Regions from separate parts of the Rahnella inusitata genome, predicted to be linked through region 3. Evidence: predicted binding sites of a transcription regulator. Region 3 holds the regulator's gene; each other region holds the start of a gene.
The links. Region 3 encodes sigma-54, which starts transcription at its own class of promoters, with help from an activator protein. Its sites were predicted from a motif close to GTTGGCACANNTTTCGCTNT; they were not measured.
Positions count from the first base shown of each region.

Region 1 (4,244 bases), 630 kb from region 3:
CAGACCGATAATCAGTGCACCACCGACGCCGACCGTACCACAGGCTGGAGTGATAGCAACCAGACCCGCGATAGCGCCGGAGCTTGCGCCCAGCAGAGAAGGTTTACCGCGAACCAGCCACTCAACCAATGTCCATGACAAGATTGCGCCAGCGGTAGCAATTACCGTATTCAGGAAGGCCAGAGCCGCAATCGGGCTGGCAGCACTTGCTGAACCGGCGTTGAAACCGAACCAGCCGACATACAGGATTGCAGCGCCAGTGAAGACCATTGGCAGGTTGTGGGGTTTGAACGCTTCTTTGCCGAAGCCCGCACGTTTACCCAACAGGTAAGCACCGACCAGACCCGCGATAGCGGCGTTGATATGGACAACCGTACCACCGGCGAAGTCCAGCGCACCGTCTGCCGCCAGGAAACCGCCGGCCCAAACCATGTGTGCCATTGGAATGTAGGAGAAGGTCAGCCAGATAACGGTGAAGATAAGTACCGCAGAGAAACGTACACGTTCAGCGATACCGCCAACGATCAGCGCCACGGTGATACAGGCGAATGAACACTGGAACGCCACGTGAATCATCTGCGAGAAGGTACCGGTGACGGAATCCAGGCCGATACCCTTCATCATCACGTTACCGAAACCGCCGAAGAACGCGTTACCTTCGCTGAAGGCCAGGCTGTAACCGTAGAGGATCCACAGTACGCAAACCAGAGCAAACGTCACGATGACCTGAGTCAGCATAGACAACACGTTTTTAGAACGCAGCAAGCCGCCGTAAAACAGCGCCACGCCAGGCACGGTCATAAACAGCACCAGTGCAGTACAAATCATCATAAACGCGTTATCAGCACCGTTAGCGGCTGCTGGTGCGGCGGCCATGGCAAGCGAAGGCAACAATGCAACCGCGCCAAGCCCCATCATGGATAAAAGTTTTTTCATTATTAACCCACCCCTGTTTCTCAAAACCGTTTTCTAAGCTTTTTTATCTCAACTCTTCATGCGAAGAGATGAGCCTGAAATTACAGTGCTGCTTCGTCGGTTTCACCGGTACGAATACGGATAACGCGTTGCAATTCAGCAACGAAAATTTTGCCATCACCAATCTTGCCGGTGTAAGCCGCTTTGCTGATCACGTCGATGACTTCGTCGAGCTGATCATCAGCGATAGCAATGTCGATTTTTACTTTTGGCAGGAAGTTCACGCTGTACTCTGCACCGCGATACAGTTCAGCGTGACCTTTCTGACGGCCGAAACCTTTAACTTCCGTTACGGTCAGCCCCTGAATTCCAACAGCAGACAGCGCTTCACGCACGTCTTCCAGCTTGAAAGGTTTGATCACCACAGTAACCAGCTTCATTTTGCCACTCCTCGAATTAAGGGCTTGCCGCGAGAGAACCCGCGCCCGATACGAAATGGATAAAGCAAAGGATGTGCCAGAGTTGAAATTTCTGAAAGATTGGTGATTTACCCGCGAAATACGGCATTTTCAGAATAATCGTGACCCAGCGCACAGTCGGTGGTTCGGGGCATTATCAGAAAGCCCGCACTATTTAAGTGCTACGCGCTGCTTTTTAGTGCAACAGGTTCCATCGGCGCTTGGGCATGCATTAAAGAGGGGGAAGGAGAGAGAAATATTGCGAAACACGCAGTGACAGAAAGAGACCCAACGCAGTGTAACGCCCTGCGTTGGGAAGATGATTACGCGTTTTCGGTAGCGGCAGTGGCTTGCTCTGTAGAGGCGAGTACCTGACCGGCAAGCTGCAACTGATACATCTGATAATAACGGCCTTTTTCGTTTAACAGCTGCAGGTGATTACCCTGTTCTACGGCCTGACCACGATGCAATACCAAAATATTGTCCGCATCGACAATAGTCGAAAGACGATGGGCGATAACCACCAACGTGGTTTGCTGACGGATAGCCCGCAAAGCACGCTGGATCGCCTGCTCTGTTCCCGAATCGATATTGGCCGTTGCCTCGTCAAGGATCAGAATCTCCGGTGCCTGCACCAAAACGCGCGCCATCGCCAGTAACTGCTTCTGCCCGACGGAGAGATTATTCCCCTGTTCACCCAGACGCGTATTAAGCCCTTCAGGCATTTCGCGGATAAGCGGCGAGAGTTGCACAATATCGAGTGCATGCCAGACCTGTGCTTCATCAATATCGCGCCCTAAGGTCACATTGGCGAAGACAGATTCAGCCAGCACAACCGGATCCTGCTGAACCATCGCAATCCCTTTGCGCAAGCTGGCATGAGACAGATCAGCAAGGTTACGGCCATCGACTCTGATTTCCCCTTTATTGAGCGGGTAATATCCCATCAGCAAATTCGCCAGCGTACTCTTGCCACTGCCGGTATGCCCCACCAGCGCCACAAATCCACGCGACGGAACGTGCAGTGAAATATTTTCCAACACCCATTTTTCCGGGAGATAGGCAAAACTGACGTCTTTGACTTCAATCTCACCGCTGGTCAGCCGTTTGTCATCCGAACCGTATTGCTGCTGTGTTCTGTCCATGAGATCAAAAATACGTTCACCAGCCACGACGGCCTGCTGAAGGATCGACTGTTGTGATGTCAGTTCGATCAACGGTTCGTTCAGACGCCCCAGATAGTTGATGAAAGCGTACAGAACACCGACACCGACAGAACCTTCCGCGCTGAATCCAAACAGCAGCAGCAATCCGCATAAAATCAGAGAGGAGAACAGGCTGAGCAGCGGGCGCAGTAAGAAACCTTCCAGCCGGAGCGTTTGCATACGCGCCAGATAATGCGACTGGCTGGCGCGCGTCAGACGTTCGCCGAAGCGCTTTTGCTGACGGAACTGCTGGATGACGTTCATCCCGTTGATAACTTCGTTGAAACCGTCATTGATATCCGCCAGATAGCTGCGCACCCTGCGCACAATCGGCGTGCTGTAAATCTGGTAGAGCCCCATCACCACGAAGACTGCAGGGAAAATACAGATAGCTACCGAGGCCAGACGCCAGTCGAGACTGAACATCGCCACCAACATCGCCCCGATCAGGGCAATGCTGCGCAATACGGTCGAGACGACGGTGACGTAAAGATCGCGGATCACTTCCGTATCGTTGGTGACACGGGAAATCAGCTGACCGACCGGCTGAGTGTCGAATGCACTGAGCGGCTGGCGCAGGGCGGCGTCCATCACATCTGTGCGCAAACGCTGAACCACGCCGACCGCTGCCCGGTTAAACAACAGCGCCTGAAAATAGTGCAAACCCGCAGCCAGAAATTGCAGCAGAATAAAACACAGTGCCAGCAGGCTGACCTTGCCCCAGGGCATTTCGCCTTTGGCGACATAGTGATCGATAAAGAAGCTGATCAGAATTGGCCCGGTCACTTCTGCTGCTGCAGCAATCCACAACATCAGCACCGCAATGGAAAGCGGTTTTCTGTATGGCTTGCCGTAACTCAACAGGCGTTTAAGCGTGGGCCACATCTTTTGAATTTTACTCACTTTTTGTTCAACCACGATCTTCCGGCTCCTGTTCCTGCGGCACATCGTCCAGTGCGGCTTCCAGTTGCTGATAACGGAACATATCGCGATACCAGCCAGACTTAGCGGCAAGTTGTTCATGGTTCCCGCGTTGCGAAATCGTGCCGTGGTTAAACACCAGAATTTCGCTGGCCTCTGTCAGAGCGGAAAGACGATGGGCGCTGATGATCACCGTACGGTCACTGCCCCACTGACGCAGGTTGTGCAGGATCTGATGCTCCGTCCGGCCATCGACCGCAGACAGGGCATCGTCGAGGATCAAAATTTCAGCTTTCAGCAGCAGTGCGCGGGCGATAGAAATTCGCTGCTTCTGGCCGCCGGAAAGCATAACGCCACGCTCGCCGACTTCAGTTTCATAGCCGCCGGGCAGGCGCAAAATATCGTCATGAACACTGGCAAGACGCGCAGCTTCTTCAATTTCTTCCTGCGTGGCATCCGGGCGCCCCAGCGCAATATTTTGCGCAACGGTATCGGAGAACAGAAAAGGCGTCTGACTGACAATCGCCAGACGGGCACGCCAGTCATCCAACTGGATCTCTTTGAGTGAGAGGCCGTGATACAGCACATCACCTTCAGTCACATCAAACTGCCGCTGGAGGAGCGCCAGCAGCGTACTTTTGCCCGACCCCGTCGGGCCACAAAGCCCGAGCATTTGCCCCGGTTGCAAAGAAAACATTACGCCAGTCAGCGAAGGATGCGCGGTTTCGGGGTAATGGAAATCAGC
Region 1 is NZ_CP065024.1:3,971,968-3,976,211, forward strand. Features, by position in the region: gene amtB (ammonium transporter AmtB) at 1-936, opposite strand, end outside; gene glnK (P-II family nitrogen regulator) at 1,017-1,355, opposite strand; gene I2123_RS18660 (SmdB family multidrug efflux ABC transporter permease/ATP-binding protein) at 1,697-3,481, opposite strand; gene I2123_RS18665 (SmdA family multidrug ABC transporter permease/ATP-binding protein) at 3,489-4,244, opposite strand, start outside.
Region 1: a site for sigma-54 is predicted at 1,417-1,436, ahead of glnK (P-II family nitrogen regulator). Genes of this name have one in related genera too.

Region 2 (4,244 bases), 470 kb from region 3:
AGCACATGCGCGCGGCCATCCACCACCAGAGTGACTTCGCTGTCTGTAAAGCCCTGTCCGGCCGTCAGACTTTCACGCATCAACTCGATATTCAGCGAAAAATATCCCACCAGCTCTGGCAAAGGTGTGCCAAAAAGTTTGCGGGAACTTTGCGCCAGCAGCTGCTGAGCCGCCGGATTGGCGTAATGCACCGCCAAATCGTCGTCCAACAACAGAACGCTGTTGATTAAGGAATTCAGGATCTGCCCAGCATCGGGCAGTTTGCCAGTTGCCATACCGCAGTCTCCCGCACCGGATGGGTGCATTTTATCTCGTTACCCGGCAGATTCACGGGTCAGAGGGGTTGAGCAGGAAAGAGTGTGGAGAAAAAAGCCCATCCGGAGATGGGCTGAAAGTTTCCACGGCAACAAATTAAATCGTCTTACTTGATTTTGACGCTGAAGGTTTTCTCACTACCTGACCTTCAGTCGGGTATTCCGCTCAGCGCCTGTACGAAGACGGGCGCTGAGTTCAGCTCTGATCGAAAGAGCAGACGCTGATTTATTAAACGCTGTAGTACAGTTCGAACTCAACCGGGTGCGGAGTCATACGAACGCGATCCATCTCTTCTTTACGCAGAGCGATGTAAGCATCGATCGCGTCATCGGTGAACACGCCGCCACGGGTCAGGAACTCGCGGTCTTCGCTCAGGCAGTTCATCGCTTCTTCCAGTGAACCTGCAACTTTTGGAATTTCTGCTTCTTCTTCCGGTGGCAGGTCATACAGGTTTTTATCCATCGCATCACCAGGATGGATTTTGTTGATGATACCGTCGACGCCAGCCATCATCAGCGCAGCGAACGCCAGGTATGGGTTAGCCGCTGGATCAGGGAAACGTGCTTCGATACGCATCGCTTTAGGGCTTGATACGTGTGGAATACGGATGGATGCAGAACGGTTACGCGCAGAATACGCCAGCATTACTGGTGCTTCGTAGCCCGGGACCAAACGCTTGTAGGAGTTGGTGGTCGGGTTAGCGTAGGCGTTGATCGCTTTAGCATGCTTGATGATACCGCCGATGTAGAACAGTGCCATTTCAGACAGGCCGCCGTATTTGTCGCCAGAGAACAGGTTGTTACCGTTCTTGAACAAAGACATATGGCAGTGCATACCGGAGCCGTTATCGCCAAACATTGGTTTTGGCATGAAGGTCGCGGTTTTGCCAAATGCGTGAGCCACGTTGTGAACCACGTATTTGTAGATTTGGATTTCGTCAGCTTTCTTGGTCATGGTGTTGAAGCGGGTTGCCACTTCGTTCTGACCAGCAGTTGCTACTTCGTGGTGGTGAGCTTCAACAACCAGGCCCATTTCTTCCATGGTCAGACACATGGTAGAACGCAGATCCTGAGAGGAGTCGACCGGAGGTACCGGGAAGTAGCCGCCTTTTACTGCAGGACGGTGGCCTTTGTTGCCGCCTTCGTATTTGGTCGCAGAGTTCCATGCGCCTTCGATATCATCGATAGCGACGTGAGAACCGGAGATGCTGCTGCCGAAACGCACATCATCAAACAGGAAGAATTCTGGCTCTGGCCCGAACAGAACGGTGTCCGCGATGCCGGAAGCACGCAGGAAATCTTCTGCACGCTTAGACGTTGAACGTGGGTCACGGTCATAACCTTGTAGCGTTGTTGGCTCAAGGATATCGCAACGAATGATCAGCGTGGTTTCTTCAAAGAATGGGTCCAGAACAGCAGTGCTGGCATCTGGCATCAGAACCATGTCAGATTCGTTAATGCCTTTCCAGCCACCGATTGAAGAGCCATCAAACATTTTACCTTCTTCGAAGAAGTCGGCGCTAACCTGGTGTGCAGGAATGGTGACGTGCTGTTCTTTGCCTTTGGTATCAGTGAAACGTAAATCTACAAATTTCACTTCATGCTCATTCAGCATCGTCAAAACGTGTTCAGCGGACATACTAGTTCTCCCGAATTTCTCATTATCGTCGTGGAACGAATAACCATTTTTTGGTCTTTAGTTGGAAATAACAGCCTTACTGGAACTGGCGTGTGGCCTAAACAGCACTATTATTGTCTGATAAGACTCTTTTCACCCTGTAAAGGGTATAGCGAAAACTGTGCCAACTTTGAGAAAATGCTAACAACGCCATTTTACAGGGCTCTTGCTCTCAATAAGTATGCACCATAACGGAAGTTATGCACTACAATGGTGCTAATCGTGAGATGTAAAGCACCAAAGTGGTGCGTCATATTGGTTCAGTGTTCTTTTTGCACCGTGAAAGGGATCACAAAGTAACCATCCTTAAGTTGTTTCAACAAGATCCTTGTGATCTTGTTTAGAACCTCGCTTAATACGTGTACAATAGCGCGCTATTTCTAATGCCTGAGGCAAAGCTGTGATCGAAAATTTGCGTAACATCGCCATTATTGCCCACGTTGACCATGGTAAAACCACCCTGGTCGACAAGCTGCTGCAACAATCCGGTACTTTCGGAGAACGTGCAGAAGCTACCGAACGCGTAATGGACTCCAACGATTTGGAGAAAGAGCGTGGGATTACCATCCTCGCAAAAAACACCGCCATTAATTGGAAAGACTACCGCATCAACATCGTGGATACCCCAGGACACGCCGACTTCGGCGGTGAGGTTGAGCGTGTGATGTCAATGGTCGACTCGGTGCTGCTGGTTGTGGATGCAATGGATGGCCCAATGCCGCAAACCCGCTTCGTGACTAAAAAAGCCTTCGCTAATGGTCTGAAGCCGATCGTGGTAATCAACAAGGTTGACCGCCCTGGCGCGCGTCCTGACTGGGTTGTTGATCAGGTCTTCGACCTGTTCGTAAACCTGGACGCAACCGACGAACAACTCGATTTCCCAATCATCTATGCATCTGCATTGTTGGGTATCGCGGGTACTGACCATAACGATATGGCCGAAGACATGACCCCGCTGTATCAGGCGATTGTTGACCACGTATCTCCGCCACAAGTTGAGATGGAAGCACCTTTCCAGATGCAAATCTCTCAGCTGGATTACAACAACTACGTTGGCGTTATCGGCATCGGCCGTATCAAACGTGGTACGGTTAAGCCTAACCAACAGGTCACTGTGATCGACAGCGAAGGCAAAACCCGTAACGGTAAAGTCGGTAAAGTTCTGACCCACATGGGCCTTGAGCGTATCGAAGCGACCGTTGCTGAAGCGGGCGATATCATCGCAATCACCGGTCTGGGTGAGCTGAACATTTCCGACACTATCTGTGACCCGGCAAATGTAGAAGCACTGCCAGCGCTGAGCGTTGATGAACCAACCGTTACCATGTACTTCAACGTCAACACCTCTCCGTTCTGTGGTAAAGAAGGCAAGTATGTGACTTCACGTCAGATCCTTGATCGTCTGAACAAAGAGCTGGTGCACAACGTGGCATTGCGCGTTGACGAAACTGAAGATGCTGATGCATTCCGCGTTTCAGGCCGTGGTGAACTTCACCTGTCGGTTTTGATCGAAAACATGCGTCGCGAAGGTTTCGAGCTGGCGGTTTCCCGTCCTAAAGTAATCAACCGTAAAATCGATGGCCGCATGCAAGAGCCATTCGAGAACGTGACACTGGATATCGAAGAGCAACACCAGGGTTCTGTTATGCAGGCCATGGGTGAGCGTAAAGGCGATGTCAAAGACATGATCCCAGACGGCAAAGGTCGTATCCGTCTTGATTATCTGATCCCAGCACGTGGCCTGATCGGCTTCCGTACTGAATTCATGACCATGACTTCAGGTACCGGTCTGCTGTACTCCACATTCAGTCACTACGATGATGTTCGTCAGGGTGAAATCGGCCAGCGTCAGAACGGCGTGCTGATTTCTAACGGTCAGGGTAAAGCAGTTGCGTTCGCACTGTACAGCCTGCAAGACCGCGGTAAATTGTTCCTGGGCCACGGCGCAGAAGTGTATGAAGGCCAGATCATCGGTATTCACTCACGTTCTAACGACCTGACTGTGAACTGTCTGACCGGTAAGAAACTGACCAACATGCGTGCGTCTGGTACTGACGAAGCAACGACTCTGGTTCCTGCTATCAAAATGTCTCTGGAGCAAGCTCTGGAATTCATCGATGATGACGAACTGGTCGAAGTGACTCCTCTGTCTGTGCGTATCCGTAAACGTCACCTGACCGAGAACGATCGTAAACGTGCAATGCGTGGTCCTAAAGAAGCGTAATCTTCTTTAACGTAAGCCGTTACACAGA
Region 2 is NZ_CP065024.1:368,452-372,695, reverse strand. Features, by position in the region: gene glnL (nitrogen regulation protein NR(II)) at 1-275, opposite strand, end outside; gene glnA (glutamate--ammonia ligase) at 544-1,953, opposite strand; gene typA (ribosome-dependent GTPase TypA) at 2,393-4,216, shown strand.
Region 2: a site for sigma-54 is predicted at 2,102-2,121, ahead of glnA (glutamate--ammonia ligase). Genes of this name have one in related genera too.

Region 3 (4,244 bases):
GGTACAGGTTTTACATCTAACGGCATGAAAATGCGTGGTAATCTGCGTGATAAAACAGCAGAGCTGATCGAAAAGGTAACGACCTCTTATGAAATTCAAAGTAAAAAATAAAATCCGTAATCTTCTGATCACAGGCTCCTTGCTGGCCGTCAGCATTCCGGCGTTCGCGCTGAAAGATGACACAACGAAACCGATCACCATTGATTCAGCTAATCAGGCGCTGGATGTGAACACCAACACGGCGACTTTTACCGGGAACGTGGTGGTGAATCAGGGTTCGATTCAGGTTAAAGCCGATAAAGTGGTCGTGATCCGCCCGCAAGGCGTATCCGGCAAAGAAGTGGTTGAAGGCTACGGCAACCCTGTGACCTTCTACCAGTTACAAGACAACGGCAAGCCTATCAAAGGCCACGCGCAGAAAGTCCGTTATGAAGTGGAAACCGATCTGGTGACCCTCACCGGCAACGCGTACCTTGAACAGCTCGACAGCAACGTGAAAGGCGATCGTATTACCTATCTGGTGCAGAAGCAGCAGATGGAAGCCTTCAGTGATAAAGGCAAGCGTGTCACGACCGTTCTGGTCCCGACGCAGTTGCAGGAAAAGACCCCGGCAGCAGCCGGCGGCCAGACCAAAAAGAGTAACTGATAATTTATGGCAAAATTAATCGCAGAAAATCTGGCGAAGGCATACAAAGGCCGTAAGGTCGTTGAAGATGTCAGCCTGAACGTTAATTCGGGCGAAATCGTCGGATTACTCGGCCCTAACGGTGCCGGTAAAACCACCACGTTTTACATGGTGGTCGGTATCGTCCAGCGTGATGCGGGCCGCATTATCGTCGACGACGAGGACATCAGCCTTTTGCCATTGCACACCCGCGCACGTCGCGGCATTGGTTACCTGCCTCAGGAAGCGTCCATTTTCCGTCGCCTCAGCGTGTTTGATAACCTGATGGCGGTATTGCAGATCCGTGACGACCTGAATAAAGACCAGCGAAACGATCGCGCCAACGAGCTGATGGAAGAGTTCCATATTTCCCATTTGCGCGATAACCTCGGTCAGTCACTGTCCGGTGGTGAACGCCGTCGTGTGGAAATTGCCCGTGCGCTGGCGGCGAACCCTAAATTTATCCTGCTGGATGAACCCTTCGCCGGTGTTGACCCGATTTCCGTTATCGACATCAAAAAAATCATTGAGCACTTGCGTGACAGCGGCCTCGGCGTGCTGATTACCGACCACAACGTTCGTGAAACCCTCGACGTGTGTGAACGCGCCTACATCGTCAGTCAGGGCAAACTGATCGCCCACGGCACGCCAACCGACATTCTTGCTGATGAACAAGTAAAACGTGTTTATCTGGGTGAAGAATTCCGTCTGTGATCTGCGCCGCCTGAACCGCGCCTGTTTCGCTTTACAATGAAGCGGGCCGGTTCTGACCGACGTGTTGCCGTTTGAACTCATCTACGGATATAAAGCCAAGATATGAAGCAAGGTTTGCAACTCAGATTCAGCCAACAACTGGCCATGACTCCTCAATTACAACAGGCGATCCGTCTGTTGCAATTGTCCACGCTTGAGCTCCAACAGGAGATCCAACTCGCGCTGGAGAGCAACCCTCTGCTGGAACAAACTGACCTGCACGATGAAATCGATGCAGTCGAAACCCCTGACAGTGAAGGTCTGGATACCCGCGAAGCCCTCGAGCAGAAAGATATGCCCGAAGAGCTGCCGCTCGACGCCACCTGGGATGAGATTTACACCGCGGGCACGCCGTCCGGGACAGGCAATGATTACAGCGACGACGAACTGCCGGTGTATCAGGGCGAAACGACCCAGACATTGCAGGATTACCTGATGTGGCAGGTCGAGCTGACGCCGTTTTCTGACACCGACGCCGCTATCGCGACCTCCATTGTCGACGCCGTGGATGACACCGGTTACCTGACAATTTCTCTCGACGACATCCTCGAAAGTATCGGCGATGAAAACGTCACCATGGATGAAGTCGAAGCCGTTCTAAAGCGCGTTCAGCGTTTTGACCCGGTGGGTGTGGCGGCGCGCGATCTGCGCGACTGCCTGCTGATTCAGCTTTCCCAGTACGTCCCGGAAACGCCTTTCATCACAGAAGCCAGACTTATCATTAGCGAACATCTGGATCTGCTGGCGAACCATGATTTCCGTGCACTTATGCGATCAACCCGTCTAAAAGAAGATACACTGAAAGGAGCGATGCTCCTGATCCAGTCTCTTGATCCGCGTCCGGGACAGTCGATCAATACCGGCGAATCCGAATACGTGATCCCGGATGTACTGGTGCGCAAAGTGTCCGGCGTCTGGTCGGTCGAACTGAACTCAGACAGCATTCCACGGCTGAAGATCAACCAGCAGTACGCCGCGATGGGCAATTCCACCCGCAGCGACAGCGACGGACAGTTTATCCGCAGCAATCTGCAGGAAGCCAAGTGGCTGATCAAAAGTCTGGAAAGCCGTAACGATACCCTCCTGAAGGTCACGCGCTGCATTGTCGAACAGCAGCAGGCGTTCTTTGAGATGGGTGATGAATACATGAAACCGATGGTGCTGGCCGATATCGCCAGCGCCGTTGAAATGCATGAATCGACGATTTCGCGCGTGACGACGCAGAAGTTCCTGCACAGCCCGCGCGGCATTTTCGAACTGAAGTATTTCTTCTCCAGCCATGTCAGTACTGACAGCGGCGGCGAGGCATCGTCCACCGCAATCCGGGCGCTGGTGAAGAAATTAATTGCAGCGGAGAATCCTGTAAAACCGCTGAGCGACAGTAAGTTAGCAACCCTGCTTTCCGATCAGGGCATCATGGTTGCACGCCGTACCGTTGCAAAATACCGAGAGTCTTTGTCCATCCCGCCCTCAAACCAGCGTAAACAGTTAGTTTGACCTCAACAGAGAAGGAAGACATTATGCAGCTCAACATTACCGGACATCACATTGAGATCACCGATCCCCTGAGAGAATTTATCTCGTTGAAACTGGCGAAGTTAGAACAGTATTTCGACAGGATTAATCAGGTGTATGTGGTGTTAAGCGTTGAAAAAGTGCAAAAAGTCGCGGAAGCGACACTGCATGTGAACGGAGGCGAGTTGCATGCCACCTCGGAACATCAGGATATGTACGCAGCGATTGACGGCCTGGTTGATAAACTGGCCCGTCAGCTGAACAAACATAAAGACAAACTGAAACAGCACTGACATTCATGTAGCCAACCCTGTGCTACAAACCTTCAGGCATCGGCTTGTGACCTTCGGGGAACGAGCCGATATAGCTTTAAGGGTGAATCAGCGCAAAAGTGAAGATGACATGATCAACGATATAGCAATGCAATTAACGTCGGTGCTCAATGCCGAATGCACCAAAAGCGGCGTTCATTGCGCCAGCAAAAAACGTGCGCTGGAAATCATCAGCGAGCTGGCGGCCAAACAACTGAATTTGTCACCACAGGTGATTTTCGACGCCATTTTGACCCGTGAGCGTATGGGCAGCACCGGGATCGGTGCCGGGATCGCCATCCCGCACGGCAAGCTGGAAGAAGATACGTTACGCGCCGTCGGCGTGTTCATTCAGCTCGAACAACCGATCGCGTTTGACGCTATCGACAATCAGCCGGTAGATCTGCTTTTTGCCTTGCTGGTTCCTGCAGATCAATGTAAAACCCACTTACACACCTTGTCTTTAGTGGCCAAGAAATTGGCAGATAAAACAGTGTGTCGCCGACTGCGCGGAGCGCAAAGCGACGAAGAACTGTTCAAGATAATGACAGAAAACGAATAATTTTAAGATTCCCGGCCGCACGCCGGGAAAGTGAATTCTGAACACTGAATGCCAGGGGAGTGACACCATGGTGCTGATGATAGTCAGCGGCCGTTCCGGTTCCGGGAAGTCGGTTGCCCTAAGGGCATTAGAAGACATGGGATTTTACTGTGTGGACAATCTGCCGGTGGTGTTACTGCCGCAGCTTGCCCAGACGCTTGTCGAGCGCAATACGTCCGCCGCCGTCAGCATTGACGTGCGCAACATGCCAGAAACACCGGAAGTTTATGAGTATGCGATGTCACAACTGCCCGAGAGTTTCTCGCCGCAGTTGCTGTTCCTCGACGCCGACCGCAATACCCTGATCCGCCGTTACAGCGACACCCGTCGTCTGCACCCGCTTTCCAGCAAAAATCTGTCCCTCGAAAGTGCCATCGATGAAGAAGCCGATCTGCTCGAA
Region 3 is NZ_CP065024.1:4,603,869-4,608,112, forward strand. Features, by position in the region: gene lptC (LPS export ABC transporter periplasmic protein LptC) at 1-111, shown strand, start outside; gene lptA (lipopolysaccharide ABC transporter substrate-binding protein LptA) at 89-646, shown strand; gene lptB (LPS export ABC transporter ATP-binding protein) at 653-1,378, shown strand; gene rpoN (RNA polymerase factor sigma-54) at 1,481-2,914, shown strand; gene hpf (ribosome hibernation promoting factor) at 2,938-3,225, shown strand; gene ptsN (PTS IIA-like nitrogen regulatory protein PtsN) at 3,335-3,805, shown strand; gene rapZ (RNase adapter RapZ) at 3,873-4,244, shown strand, end outside.